3 regions of the Ferdinandcohnia sp. Marseille-Q9671 genome follow, and region 1 is predicted to be linked to each of the others. Evidence: riboswitches for the same ligand, from Rfam matches in the RefSeq annotation. Region 1 holds a riboswitch; each other region holds the start of a gene.
The links. Region 1 has a riboswitch for thiamine pyrophosphate ahead of ACWNMY_RS21220 (3-oxoacyl-ACP reductase). Riboswitches for the same ligand answer to the same signal wherever they lie in the genome.
Positions count from the first base shown of each region.

Region 2: linked by a shared signal. The riboswitch ahead of tenA (thiaminase II) and the one ahead of ACWNMY_RS21220 (3-oxoacyl-ACP reductase) in region 1 are both predicted to bind thiamine pyrophosphate.
Region 3: linked by a shared signal. The riboswitch ahead of thiM (hydroxyethylthiazole kinase) and the one ahead of ACWNMY_RS21220 (3-oxoacyl-ACP reductase) in region 1 are both predicted to bind thiamine pyrophosphate.

Region 1 covers NZ_CDRJTA010000004.1:1,217,881-1,222,204, forward strand. Annotated here, with positions in the region: gene ACWNMY_RS21210 (Na+/H+ antiporter NhaC family protein) at 1-1,167, shown strand, start outside; gene thiW (energy coupling factor transporter S component ThiW) at 1,211-1,714, opposite strand; gene ACWNMY_RS21220 (3-oxoacyl-ACP reductase) at 1,737-2,498, opposite strand; TPP riboswitch at 2,595-2,701, opposite strand; gene ACWNMY_RS21225 (hypothetical protein) at 2,842-3,234, shown strand; gene ACWNMY_RS21230 (DNA alkylation repair protein) at 3,380-4,042, opposite strand; gene ACWNMY_RS21235 (PstS family phosphate ABC transporter substrate-binding protein) at 4,068-4,324, opposite strand, start outside.
Region 2 covers NZ_CDRJTA010000001.1:208,406-212,729, reverse strand. Annotated here, with positions in the region: gene ACWNMY_RS01115 (hypothetical protein) at 133-309, shown strand; gene ACWNMY_RS01110 (GNAT family N-acetyltransferase) at 340-1,167, shown strand; TPP riboswitch at 1,258-1,357, shown strand; gene tenA (thiaminase II) at 1,455-2,138, shown strand; gene ACWNMY_RS01100 (response regulator transcription factor) at 2,407-3,093, shown strand; gene ACWNMY_RS01095 (histidine kinase dimerization/phospho-acceptor domain-containing protein) at 3,068-4,324, shown strand, end outside.
Region 3 covers NZ_CDRJTA010000004.1:588,599-592,922, forward strand. Annotated here, with positions in the region: gene ACWNMY_RS18080 (DmpA family aminopeptidase) at 1-567, shown strand, start outside; gene ACWNMY_RS18085 (gamma-glutamyl-gamma-aminobutyrate hydrolase family protein) at 589-1,290, shown strand; gene ACWNMY_RS18090 (hypothetical protein) at 1,499-1,822, opposite strand; gene ACWNMY_RS18095 (DinB family protein) at 1,996-2,517, shown strand; TPP riboswitch at 2,571-2,681, shown strand; gene thiM (hydroxyethylthiazole kinase) at 2,748-3,572, shown strand; gene thiE (thiamine phosphate synthase) at 3,559-4,203, shown strand; gene thiD (bifunctional hydroxymethylpyrimidine kinase/phosphomethylpyrimidine kinase) at 4,223-4,324, shown strand, end outside.

The DNA.
Region 1 (4,324 bases):
GGAGGCATTAAAGGTTTTACGGAATGGATAGGAACAAAGATAAAATCAGAGCGAGGCTTACTTGGTTTAATCTGGCTTACCCTCCCTTTCACCTTTATGATGCCGATGTTTCGGATTATGATGATAGGTCCTATTATAAAAACATTAATTAAAAAAATGAATCTATCGAAACAAAAGGTTGGAATGACATTAGATATTTCAACGGAGTCAGTCATTGTGCTGCTACCAGTTGCAACAGCTTTTGTTGGGTTTATGGTGTCACTTGTTGAGGGTGGCATTAGAGAACTTGATTTAGGTATGTCACCATATCAAGTGTTTTTATTGAGTATCTTGTTTAATTTTTATGCAATTGTCATGTTACTGATTGGTATAATTCAAACCTTTTGGCCGTCTAAAACAGCGAACCAATCGAATAACCAGGTTGATCTAGAGGAAGAAGAGCATGAGTTTCACCGAATGGGGATCAAGAAAGAGCTGTCAATGGTAAAAGCGCAGCCGTGGAATTTAATAGTGCCTGTATTTTTGCTATTAGGATTGTCACTTTATCTCTTATGGGAGGATGGAACATCACTTGGCGCGCAGACGGTTTTTGAAGCATTTTCTATGGCGGATGCAACCTTTGTGATGCTTTTGGCAGTTTTCATCACCTTGATATTCACATTTGTGTTTTATGTAGTCAGAAGGCAAAAATTAAACGAAATCATGTATCATTTCTATGATGGTGGAAATCAAATGATGCAAGCGATTAGCCTGCTCATCCTGATTTGGGCACTCACATTATCTGCTGAAGAGCTTGGATTTTCAGAATTTATTAGTTCAACATTAGGCTCGTTTTTACCAGGATTCTTAACACCTGCTACCATTTTCTTGATAGGTTCAGTAGTTGGTTATTTTATTGGTTCTTCGTGGGGAACCTGGGGGCTATTTATGCCATTAGGAATTGCCCTAGCCTTATCTACTGGAGCTTCCATTCCATTAACCGTGGGTGCGGTTTTTGCAAGCGGTGCGTTTGGGGCATTGACCTCACCGTTGGGCGATACGACCATTACCACTGCCTCCATCTTAGATATGGATCTTGTCGATTATGCTCAATACAAACTAAGACTCTCTGCAGTGGGTGGAGTCATAGCTATTGTTTTTTATATTATCGCAGGTGTAATGATTTGATAAAAAATAGACTAAACCGTTGGGCTTTAGTCTATTTCGCATGTTACAAATTACGTTCTTGAAACGTTTTAAAAGCTGAGTTCTTTAACACAATTCCTACAATCACAAAACCAAATATTGATCCGACTAGTGAACTAAAAATGAAAGATGGAACGAACCCAAATAATGCGGCATCTTGCCCTAAGATTAGAGTCGCGATTGGATAACAAGCCATTGCTCCTAGAAGCCCTGTTCCGACAATTTCACCAGTCATAGCCATTGACGCCTTTTTTGTTTTTGAGTACAAATAAGCTGCTAAAAAGGCTCCGATCATGCTCCCAGGGAACGCAAACAAGGAACCTGTACCTAACATGTTACGGAGAAGCGCTACTGAGAATGCTTGCAGAACAGCATAGGCTGGCCCAAGTATAACTGCTGATAATACATTGATGAAATGTTGCATCGGAAAAACCTTGGTAAATCCAATCGGAATCGAAAATAAGTGACTTGTAATTGTTCCGATAGCCACAAACATGGCAGTGAGTGTCAATTTTAATGTTTTATTCAAGCTAAGTCCCCCTTTCTATGTATTAATCCATTACGAGTCCACCATCAACGACAAGATTTTGACCAGTTATCCCTGAACTCCAAGGTGATGCAAAGAAAAGCACCGCATTTGCGACATCTTCAGGTGTTGTCACCTTTTGAAGTGGAGTAGAATCCTTGATTAATTGAAATACTTCTTCAGAAGTCGCTGAGCTTGCATCGGTTGTTTGTAGTAATCCCCCTGAAATCATATTTACGTTAATGCCAAAAGCTCCTAAATCCTTTGCCATGCTACGAGTAAACCCTAATAAGGCTGCTTTACTTGTATTGTAATCGTGATAGGCAACAACTGGATTTTGGACAAGATTTGTTCCTATTGTAATAATTCTTCCAAAGTGGTTCTCCTTCATGTCTGGAAGTGCAGCTTGTGTAGTATGTAATGCTCCTCGAATTGCGCCTTCAAGCTGTATGTGATAATCCTCCCACGAAATTGCTTCCGCATTTTTCCTGCCAATCGGGTCAAAACGAAAATCAATCAACGCATTGTTGACAACTGTTGTAATGGGCTGATCAAAGTGTTCCTTCGCTTGAACGAAAATGTGTTGGACATCCTTTCGATTTCGAATATCTCCTTGAATGGCTAAAGCTTGCTCCCCAATCTCTTCTTGCAATAACATTGCATTCTCTTCACTTTGATAGTAGTTAATTACAACCTTTGCACCTTCATTTGCAAAAGCTTTTACAATTTCCTTTCCTAATCCACGAGCCCCGCCCGTTACCAATACAATCTGATTATGTAGCTTCATTATGGTATCCTCCTAATTTAGTAGATAAAAAGAAACCGCAAAAAAGCCAGATCCACATAAAATGGACCTGGCTTAGTTAGTTAGCAAGAAAAATGGACATCTTACTCTCTACTTTCCTCCGCCGGTATTACCCGGATCAGGTCCAAAGGGTTAAAAAACGTCCGTTTTTCTCTCAGCCCAACCGGGCACCCCTAGTAGTTTGCGAATATTCTTTCTATAATCATAGACCTTTCATAATTAATTGTAAAGAGCTAGTACCCATAATATGGTATTATTAAAGAAACTGTTCGAATTTTCGTACTATAAAAGGAGTGTAAATAAGTTCTTTTATGTAATGGTGGCCTTGTTTGCAGTAGGTATTGGTGCACTTGGTTGCGGAATCTTTATGTTTTTTGTGAAAATGGAACATAAAAAAGCTATTATGCTAAGTGTAATAGGAATTTTCCTTATTGTCGGAACAATGGTATCTGGAAAGCTTCGTCCTTCCTATGAAAAAGACACATCGATTATTGTTCAAGAAACGTCCGTGTCTTCTGACAAAAATAGCGATGGAAAATACAGCTGTAATGTCAATGATCCGTACTCTGTTTATCAATTTTTTAGTGAAGATAAAAAAGAGGTGGAAGATTTTTGCGCTGTATTTAAGAATGGGGAGACCTATGATATTACCTATCTTTTTAAACAAGGAAAGTATACTATTTTAACAGTGAATGATGAAAGACCAAATCAAAACTGATTTGGTCTTTAGACTGTTGACAAACGCTCGCAAAACGGCGCTGCTTACCTCGCTCATGAAGGCAACTTCTATTCGCGTCTTCGATCGGCTTCGCGCCTTGTCTGACAAGCGCTCTCAAACAGTCGGGGATAATAACTCAACCTTCTTATATGTACTTGCTACCTTCTCTGATACTTAACTTTGGTAACGTATTTTCTTGAATAAAAGCTCGTACCGAGTCAGGACTTGTTTTGGAGTATTCCCGTAATGCCCAGCCAATAGCTTTTTGGATGAAAAACTCTTTACTGGAAGCATTCGCAGTTATGTAGTGATATAAAATGGTTTCGTTTGTTTCTTCTTTGTATTTTAGCTGAAACAGAATCGAGGAACGTATTAGCCATAAATGATTACTATATGCCCACTCATTAATTGTTTCGGTAATGACTTGAGGCGTTTCCCTCCCAATCTTCCCGACTATATGTGGAGATAAAACGTCAACAGTGTCCCACCATGATTTAGTTGTGATAAGCTCTTCGATAAATGGTAGATGCGAGGAAGTAAGCTTCTTTAATGACCTCACTAAATAATCCAACGCAGCATACTGATATTCCCGTTCTTCCTTCCTCCATAATTGCTCTACAAGTTCCTGTTGAAACTCCTGTTTTACAATCCCTGTTTCGGCGTAAAAGTCACGCATCAATTTCCGTCTTACTGGTGTTTTAATACCTAGGAACGGAAAATGGTTTTTCATATATTTTTGCATGGGTCCTGCATTTTCAATGTACCGATTCTCTTCAAATAATGCAGTTAAATACGTTATCTCATTCATTATCTAACATCCTTTTACATACAATCTAGTTCAATGGTACATATCCAGTCTTTTCAACAATTTCCTGACCTTGTTCAGATGTCATCCAGGTAAGAAATGCCTCTATATGTGGATTATCAGTTTTAGCAGTGATTGCATAGAATTGATCTACAAATGGATAGGTTTCGTTTTGAATGTTCTCCTTAGTGGGTAGAATACCTTCAACCGCTATATTTTTAATTTTACCATTTTGAACCATATTCTGCGAAAAATGTCTGAAAGAAAATCCGATTGCATTTGTTC
Region 2 (4,324 bases), on a different contig from region 1:
TGATCCTAGAAGGAACATGCACCTATTTCGTATGTTCTTGTACAATCGAAATAAGTTAATTACCAAATAGATGGGTTTATTTGGTAAACTAAGGGAGATAAATGGAGCCGCAGCAGGAGGGTGATGTAAACAATGAAACATGTAATAGGTTTGTATGTTGTTATGGCCATAATGGTGTTTGTTACGTTAACGAGTGAATTTATTTTTAAAGGAGATTTCTCAGCTATTGCCAGTTGGTTAATCGTTATGTTGTTTCTGTTTGGAACGATATGTTTTGCTAATGCAAGATATTACTTATCCAAGAAGTAAATTACCGTATTAGACAGGTGGTGGTAGCATTTGATCTCAGAATTGAAGAAATCCGAATTTCATAGATGTAGAGACTTGCTAAACGAAAGTGGTCAAATAGAAGCGAAAGCTGTAGGCGAAGGAGTCAATCCTGGTCGTATATTTGTCGACAACCTTGATGCTCCGACTACGGGACTGATTTGGTTAGGGAATAACGATGGTTTTATCTTTATTGGGAATGAAAGGAACGAAGAGTTCAATACCCAATTCAATCATTTTATAGATTCAGTACTTGTACCAGAGGCTAGAAAGGTAGGGTTAACTTGGTTTGAGGGGATTGGTAATCATCACAAATGGGATGAAACGATTCAAAAGATATGTAAAAACCGTAAACTAGGTAGTTGGAATCAGAGGGTTTATACATTGCAAAGGGACGACTTAAAAGAAAGTTTAGTTCCTATTGAACAAGGATATACCATTGTTAAAATTAGTGAAATGCTTTATACCAACAGTGATCATTCAATTAAAAACATTGAATTTTTACATTCCAAAATAACTGAGTTTTGGTCTTCTCCTGAGAGATTTTTTCTTGAAGGCGTTGGGTACTGTGTTGTGTATCAAAATGAAATTGTAAGTGTCTGTTTCTCGGGGTTTGCAGTTGACAATGTTCACTGTATTGATATTGAAACATTGAAAGAGCATCAAGGTAAAAAGTTAGCGCAAAGAGTAGCGTTCGCATTTGTAAGAGATTGCTTGGATCATCATTTCGTTCCGTATTGGGATTGTATGGAATCTAACAAGCCTTCGATTGCGGTCGCAGAGAACATAGGCTTTCGACTTGTATATGGCTATAAAGGATATGAATTTAAGTTTGATTAATGTTTCCGTTAACGGGGGTGTTTAACGCTCAACCGCTTGTCTTTTCATATGGGCTATGGTTAACTAATATCTAGTAACTTAATAATCTAACAATTCGACTAGGGGAGCATGTAGTGCTGAGAGATAGAAATATCGACCCTTTGAACCTGATCTAGGTAACACTAGCGTAGGGAAGTGGAGTTGGTACGTTTCGTGTTTGCGAGTAACGATTACCCAATCCATTTCTAGTAACTAGTGATGGGTTTTTTATTTTTACCCCCCCTATAGTCGAAAAATAGGAAGGGGAAATGATAGTGGGCAATTTGTTTACAGATCGTTTATGGACTCGAGTTGAGCCAATTTGGAATTCGTATTTGGAGCATCCTTTTGTGAAAGGAATAGGAGACGGTACATTAGATAAGGAAAAATTTAAGCATTATATGAAACAGGATTATGTATACTTGATTGAGTATTGTCGCCTTTTTGCGTTAGGAAGTGCAAAGGCTCATGATTTAAAAACGATGGCCACTTTTGCAAATTTATTGCATGGTACTTTGGATATTGAAATGGATCTTCACCGTCAGTATGCGGCGAAATTTGATATTACGAATGAAGAGCTTGAGGCAACTAAGCCTGCAGCAACTACGACTTCATATACGAGTTATATGCTGAACGTAGCCCAGCTTGGTGGTGTTGAGAATGTTGTGGCAGCTGTTCTTGCATGTGCATGGAGTTATAATTTTATTGGAAAAGAGCTCGTAACATGGCAAGGAGCAGCAGATCATGAATTCTACGGTGAGTGGGTGAAAATGTATTCATCCGATGAATTTACAGCATTAGCCGAGGATTGTAAGAATCTAATTAATGAAATCGCAAGTGGAAAACCAGATCGAGATTTAGAAGCTCTTGAGGAAATCGTGGTCAAAACAAGTCTGTTTGAATACATGTTTTGGGATATGGCAGAGAACCTAGAAGAATGGCCAGTTAGATAATCAATTTTATGGGAACACACGCCTTCAATTTGGAGGACTGTGTTCCTTTTTTCTATTATTTACTTTTTTATAACCTTCAGCCCTTCATGTTCAACGTTTTTACTCTTTCAATCGTTATTGCGTGGTAGAATAGTCAAGGCAGCCCAAATCGTAAGAAAATCTTAAGAAATGCATGCAGGGATTGTTAAGATTTGATTGCTATCATTTCCTTATAGTAAATACTAAAGGGAGTGATACAGATGTTACCACCATGTAGGAGTGAACGATTATGAATATTTTAGTATGTGACGATGACAAAGCCATTGTCGATGCAATTGCAATATATTTAGAAAATGAAGGCTACACCGTATATAAAGCTTTCAATGGACTAGAAGCTATTGAAGGACTCAAAAGTCATGAGATTCATCTTATTATTATGGACATTATGATGCCGAAGATGGATGGGATTCGAGCAACGATGGAAATTAGGAAACAACATAATATTCCGTTACTTATGCTTTCTGCTAAATCTGAAGATCATGACAAAATATTAGGGTTGAATTTAGGTGCAGATGACTATATCACCAAGCCTTTTAACCCGTTGGAATTGGTTGCAAGGGTCAAATCTCAGCTGAGAAGATTTACATCATTAGGTGGCCTTGAAACGAATAGCAACGTCTATCAGTCTGGGGGCCTTTTAATTGACGATGAAAGGAAAACGGTCACTGTCGATGGCGAGGAGGTCCATCTTACGCCAGTTCAATATAAAATCGTAAAGCTGTTGACAGCAAACGCAGGTAAAGTATTCACGATTGAAGAGATTTATGAAAAGGTTTGGAATGAACCATCCTTTAACCCTGAAAATACCGTAACCGTTCATATCCGAAAAATCAGAGAGAAAATCGAAATAAATCCGAAAGAACCAAAATATTTGAAGGTGGTGTGGGGAGTTGGATATAAAGTGGAAAAATTATAGCCATTCCATCATGACAAAAATCATTGTTTTTATCATTGCAATCCTGTGTTTTACAGGAATGGTTCAAGCAGTTGCTGAAGTGGAGATTGTAAATGATGGAGAGTTTGGTAGTGTAACCGAGGACCGTTACATAGAAAGTCGGTCATATGTACAAGAAAGTGAAAGGTTGATTCATGACCTCACAAGATTACTAGGAAAGTATAAAAATGAGGAACATATTTTAAGTGGCAAAACCATTAGTCAGGATGAATGGAAAGATGTTGAGGAGAACTTATACTACTCAGAATTTGAATATCATTCTAGACTGTATGATCCAGAGCTAGGAAAAGAGAAGAACTACGAAAACTTTAAAGAAGAATTTGCCGACAGACTTACTGAAACGAAAGAACAGATGATCAAGGAAGATATGAGAGAATATCATATGCTCGTGCAAAATCTCGAAAATTATGATCCATTGTTTTATGCCAGTGATGGCACCAATGTATTTTCAAATAGTTCCATGACTAAAAAAGAAGAATTTGCAGCGTATCCAGCTTATCTACTCTTTGAAGAATACAAGAAAGAGTTGTATCCAAAAGAGACAGAAGAAAATGAGTATTTATATCGAATTACAGAACAAATTGATGAGTTAGATATGGAAAATACAGTTGTTTTTGTTGGGTTTTCGAAACAATTTTTAGATAAAAAATCGGAAGAGTGGCAAGAAGGCAAGGCCAATGCGACAACAAACTTATATCGTTTACTAGGATATTTGGCAGGATTTATTCTTTCATTTATTTATTTGGTACTTGTAATTGGTAGAAAATCTTTTCAAGATAGAGAGTTGCACTTCCGCCCGGTAGAAAAACTCTATAATGACATAAATATTATTCTTTGTATTCTGCTTTGGCCACTTTGGATTGTATTAGTGGATGACGTGTTTGAAAATATGGTAGGAATGTTTCCAGTCATTACAATTCCTTTTGCCGCACTTGAAGTAGCATTGCTTCTGTTACTCGTAAAGCATAGTAAGAATAGAACGTTTTTCAAGCACACATTGATCTATACAGTCATTTACAAGTTTGTGAAATTTTTTGGAGATGTATATAAATCAGGTAGCGTTGGTGTTAAGACAGTCTTACTTGTAGTAGGGTATCCGTTATTGATTGCAGCAACGTTTTTCTTGTTCCCGATTACGATTGGGGTAGCAGCTTGGTTTGCTTATAAAAAGGTCAAGACCTTCCAGAGTATC
Region 3 (4,324 bases), 630 kb from region 1:
GTAGGTGCGGGGACAGGGATGAAATGCTTTGGTTTAAAAGGTGGCATTGGTTCTTCTTCAAGAGTCCTTACTTATCCACATGGTACCTATACTCTTGGGGTACTAGTACTCTCAAATTTTGGCGAAATGGAACAGTTTCGATTGAATGGAAATCTTGTGGGACCCATGCTTAAAGAGAAATTAGGTGTAAGGGAACAAGACGGTGACAAAGGTTCAATTATGGTACTAGTAGGTACCGATTTGCCGGTCACCTCTCGTCAATTAAAACGGATCATTAAACGAGCTTCAGTTGGACTTAGCAGAACAGGTTCGTTTATTGGAAATGGAAGTGGGGATGTTTTCATTGGCTTTTCAACGGCAACAACAATTAGCCATGAAAACAAAGGAGAATTGCTTTCTCTAAAAGTCATTCACGAAGAGGATATGGACCATGCTTTTCTAGCTGTGGCTGATGCAACCGAGGAAGCAATTCTACAATCAATGCTACATGCAAACACAACAATAACCCGTAACGGAAGCACATTATTTTCACTAGCTGATTATATGAAAGTTATCTTACCAAATTGACGTTGTGGAGGTTAATACAACATGACGAAACCGATTATTGGCATTACCTCACATGTTGAACTAGATTTTAAACATACGCTGTCCAATGATTACATTCAAGCCATCCTTAAAGCTGGAGGAATTCCAGTCATTTTACCGATTGGGATTGATGAGGATGTTGCTCAAATTGTTGAAAAACTTGATGGACTCCTTGTAACAGGGGGAGGGGATATTGACCCAACCTTATTTGGTGAGGAGCCTCATCCGAAGCTTGGAACGATCTCCCCAGGTAGAGATAGTTTTGAACTATCGATTATTCAAGAAACGCTTACAAAGGATTTGCCAATCCTTGCAATATGTCGGGGAATTCAAATATTGAATATTGCACTAGGCGGGGATATGTACCAGGATATTTACACACAGCATGACAGCCAATTGCTCCAGCATTCTCAAAAAGCTACAAGGGATCATCTAGCCCATTATGTAGAAGTAAAAGAAAATAGTCTACTAGCCACAATTTCGGGAGAGACAAAATTTAGGGTTAATACGTACCATCATCAGGCAGTCCGACATGTACCTTTTCCACTTGAAGTGTCAGGTGTTGCCTCCGACGGTATTATCGAGGCAATCGAGAGTAAGGAACATTCCTTTGTGTTAGGGGTCCAATGGCATCCAGAGTGTCTGGCGGTCAACGGAAATGAAGTGGCTAAGCGTATTTTTACTAGGTTTGTAGAGAGTTGTTAAAGGATAATGTATGATGTTATCGAGGTTTATCCAATGGTCAAAAGTAATATGGAGTTTAACATCTGAGTATTTCCGTATATGTCCAAAAGTCTTGATATAAATGGAGTTTAAACTAGGACTTGTTCAAGATTTATCCAGAAGTCATGACAAAAATATAAATTAGCCCAAAGAAAATGGAGCAAGACCCTGTTAGCAGGGTCTTGCTCCATTATCTCCAATACTCCAAATACTCGTAATTGTCGGTAGGTACTTTTTTAACCACTTCGTTTGCATCATTACGATAGATTTCATATTCACGATAGATTTCTACTTTGTTTCCATTAATTACTTCCGTATCTACTAATTCCATTTCATAGGTTGGAATTAACTCTTCCACCGCGTTTTCAGCATCTGGATTGGCAGAAACTTCTTCATTTGGGGTCATATCAGAAACAACAATCTCATCCTTATACCTGTATACATCGTCTGCCTCCATAATACCGACCACAAATATAATTGAAAGAATGCCAATGGCTACCATGAATTTATTCAATGTTACCAAACTCCTTTTCCTGAGCACAAATTCCTTTAATTTATCTATATGCATAACTGAAAAGATTAGGACAACTAATCACGTCACAAACTTTAGTAAAAAGAGTATGGATATATTTTTTAATAGATGTTACAAAATAAGAGAAACATATAAATCAACGGGAGGAGATGTCTGTGAATTTCAATCTATATGAGGCCATAGAAGTGTTGGAACGTACACCACAAACTTTGGAGCATTTTTTATCAGGAATATCAGCAGGGTGGCTCACTTGTAACGAAGGGGAAGGCACGTGGAATGCCTCAGACGTGATAGAGCATTTTATTGAGGGTGAAAAGAACAATTGGATACCACGATTAGAGTTCATCCTAACTGAAGGTGAAGGTAAGCCATTTCCTGCATTCGATCGTTTCTCACATTTGAAAAAAGAAAATCGTTCAATTGAAGAAAAGTTACTTGAATTTAAAGTGATTCGAAAACAGAATATCCTTAAATTGAAGCAACTTGTTCACACTCAAGAATTCCTTGAGGTGACAGGGTATCATCCAGCCTTTGGAATTGTAAAGGTAAGGGAATTGTTATCAACATGGGTCGTACATGATTTAACACATATTTCGCAAATTGTACGGGTGATGGCGGAAAGATATCGAGATGATGTTGGTCCATGGACCGAATACTTAGGAATTCTTAAAAAGTAACAAGGCTATTTCTAACAGGATGATTGCGAAATATGTTATACTACATTAAAAGTGAATAAAGTTAGGGGAGCTTGCACATGCAGGCTGAGAGTAAGCGAAACGTAGCTTTAACCCTTTAACCTGATTTGGATAATGCCAACGTAGGGAATGTAAGTAAGTATGTATATTCATGCGGTATATCTTTTTTAGGTATACCGCTTTTTTGTATTCATCATTCAGGAGGAATCGAAATGTTTGAACAAATCCTAGTAAATGTGAGAGAAAATTGCCCACTTGTACATAATATTACAAACTATGTAACTGTAAATGATGTGGCAAATATGGTGTTGGCTTGTGGGGGATCTCCAATTATGGCGGACGATCCAAAGGAAGTAGAAGACATTACAAGCATTTGTAACAGCTTAGTCATTAATATTGGAACGTTAAATGAACGAACAATAGAATCTATGATTCTAGCAGGAAAAGCTGCAAACAAACTAGGACGTCCTGTTATTTTGGATCCAGTAGGTGCAGGTGCCTCAACATTGCGGACGAATACTGCTTACCGCTTATTACACGAGGTTCAATTCTCTGTGATTAGAGGGAATATGTCTGAAATAAAAACAGTCCATCAGGGTAGCGGGAATACCAAAGGCGTAGACGCTGCTGAAGAGGATGTAATCACCGAAAACAATCTAGAGGGCGACATTCAATTTGCAAAACAAGTAAGTAAGCAAACTGGAGCGGTTGTTGCAATAACTGGTGCGATTGATATTGTTGCAAATGCAGAAGAAGCTTTTATTATCAGAAATGGTCACCCCATGATGGCTAAAATTACAGGTTCTGGTTGCATGCTCACATCTGTGATTGGTGCATATTGTGGGGCTAATCCTAGTGAAATTTTACATAGTACCGTACTTGCAGTGAGTGCTTTTGGATATTGCGGTGAGCAGGCCTATAAGAATGTGGAAGAGACCAATGGAGGAACCTCATCGTTCCGAACCTATTTGATTGATTACATGAGCATGCTAGATTATCCAACATTAGAAGGTGGAATGAACATTGAAAGTAAGTAAAGAAACGATGCTTTTATATGCGGTAACAGACCGTGCATGGACAGGAAAACAAACACTAGTTGAACAGGTGGAAGAAGCCCTAAAAGGTGGAGTGACATTTGTCCAACTTAGGGAAAAAAGTCTGGATTTCAACATATTTTTACAGGAAGCAAAGCAAATAAAAGAACTTACAGACTCCTATAAGGTTCCTTTTGTTATTAATGACAATGTCGAGATTGCACTTGCATGCGAAGCCGATGGAGTTCATGTTGGACAAGAGGACTTGCCAGTTGAAAAGGTGAGAGACATGATTGGGCCTGGAAAAATTCTTGGTGTGTCTGCACAGAACGTGGAACAAGCTATTGCTGCTGAGAAGGCTGGTGCAGATTATTTGGGAATTGGGTCAGTATTTCCAACAAGCACTAAGCAAGACGCAAAACCGATGACGTTTGAAACGGTACAAGAAATATGTAGAAGCGTATCAATTCCAATTGTTGCAATTGGCGGAATAAATGAATCCAATATTTTGGAGTTAATGGGAAGTGGAGTTGATGGGGTTGCGGTTGTGTCTGCCATTTTTGCAAAGACAAATATTGTTGAAGCAACCCAAGAATTACGAACTCTTGCAACAAAAATGGTCAACCAAAAATAAGAGTGGGGAGTAGTATTTTATGAAAAAGGTACTTACAATTGCTGGCTCTGATTGTAGTGGAGGAGCAGGTATTCAAGCCGACATCAAAACAATCACCGCACATAAAATGTACGCAATGAGT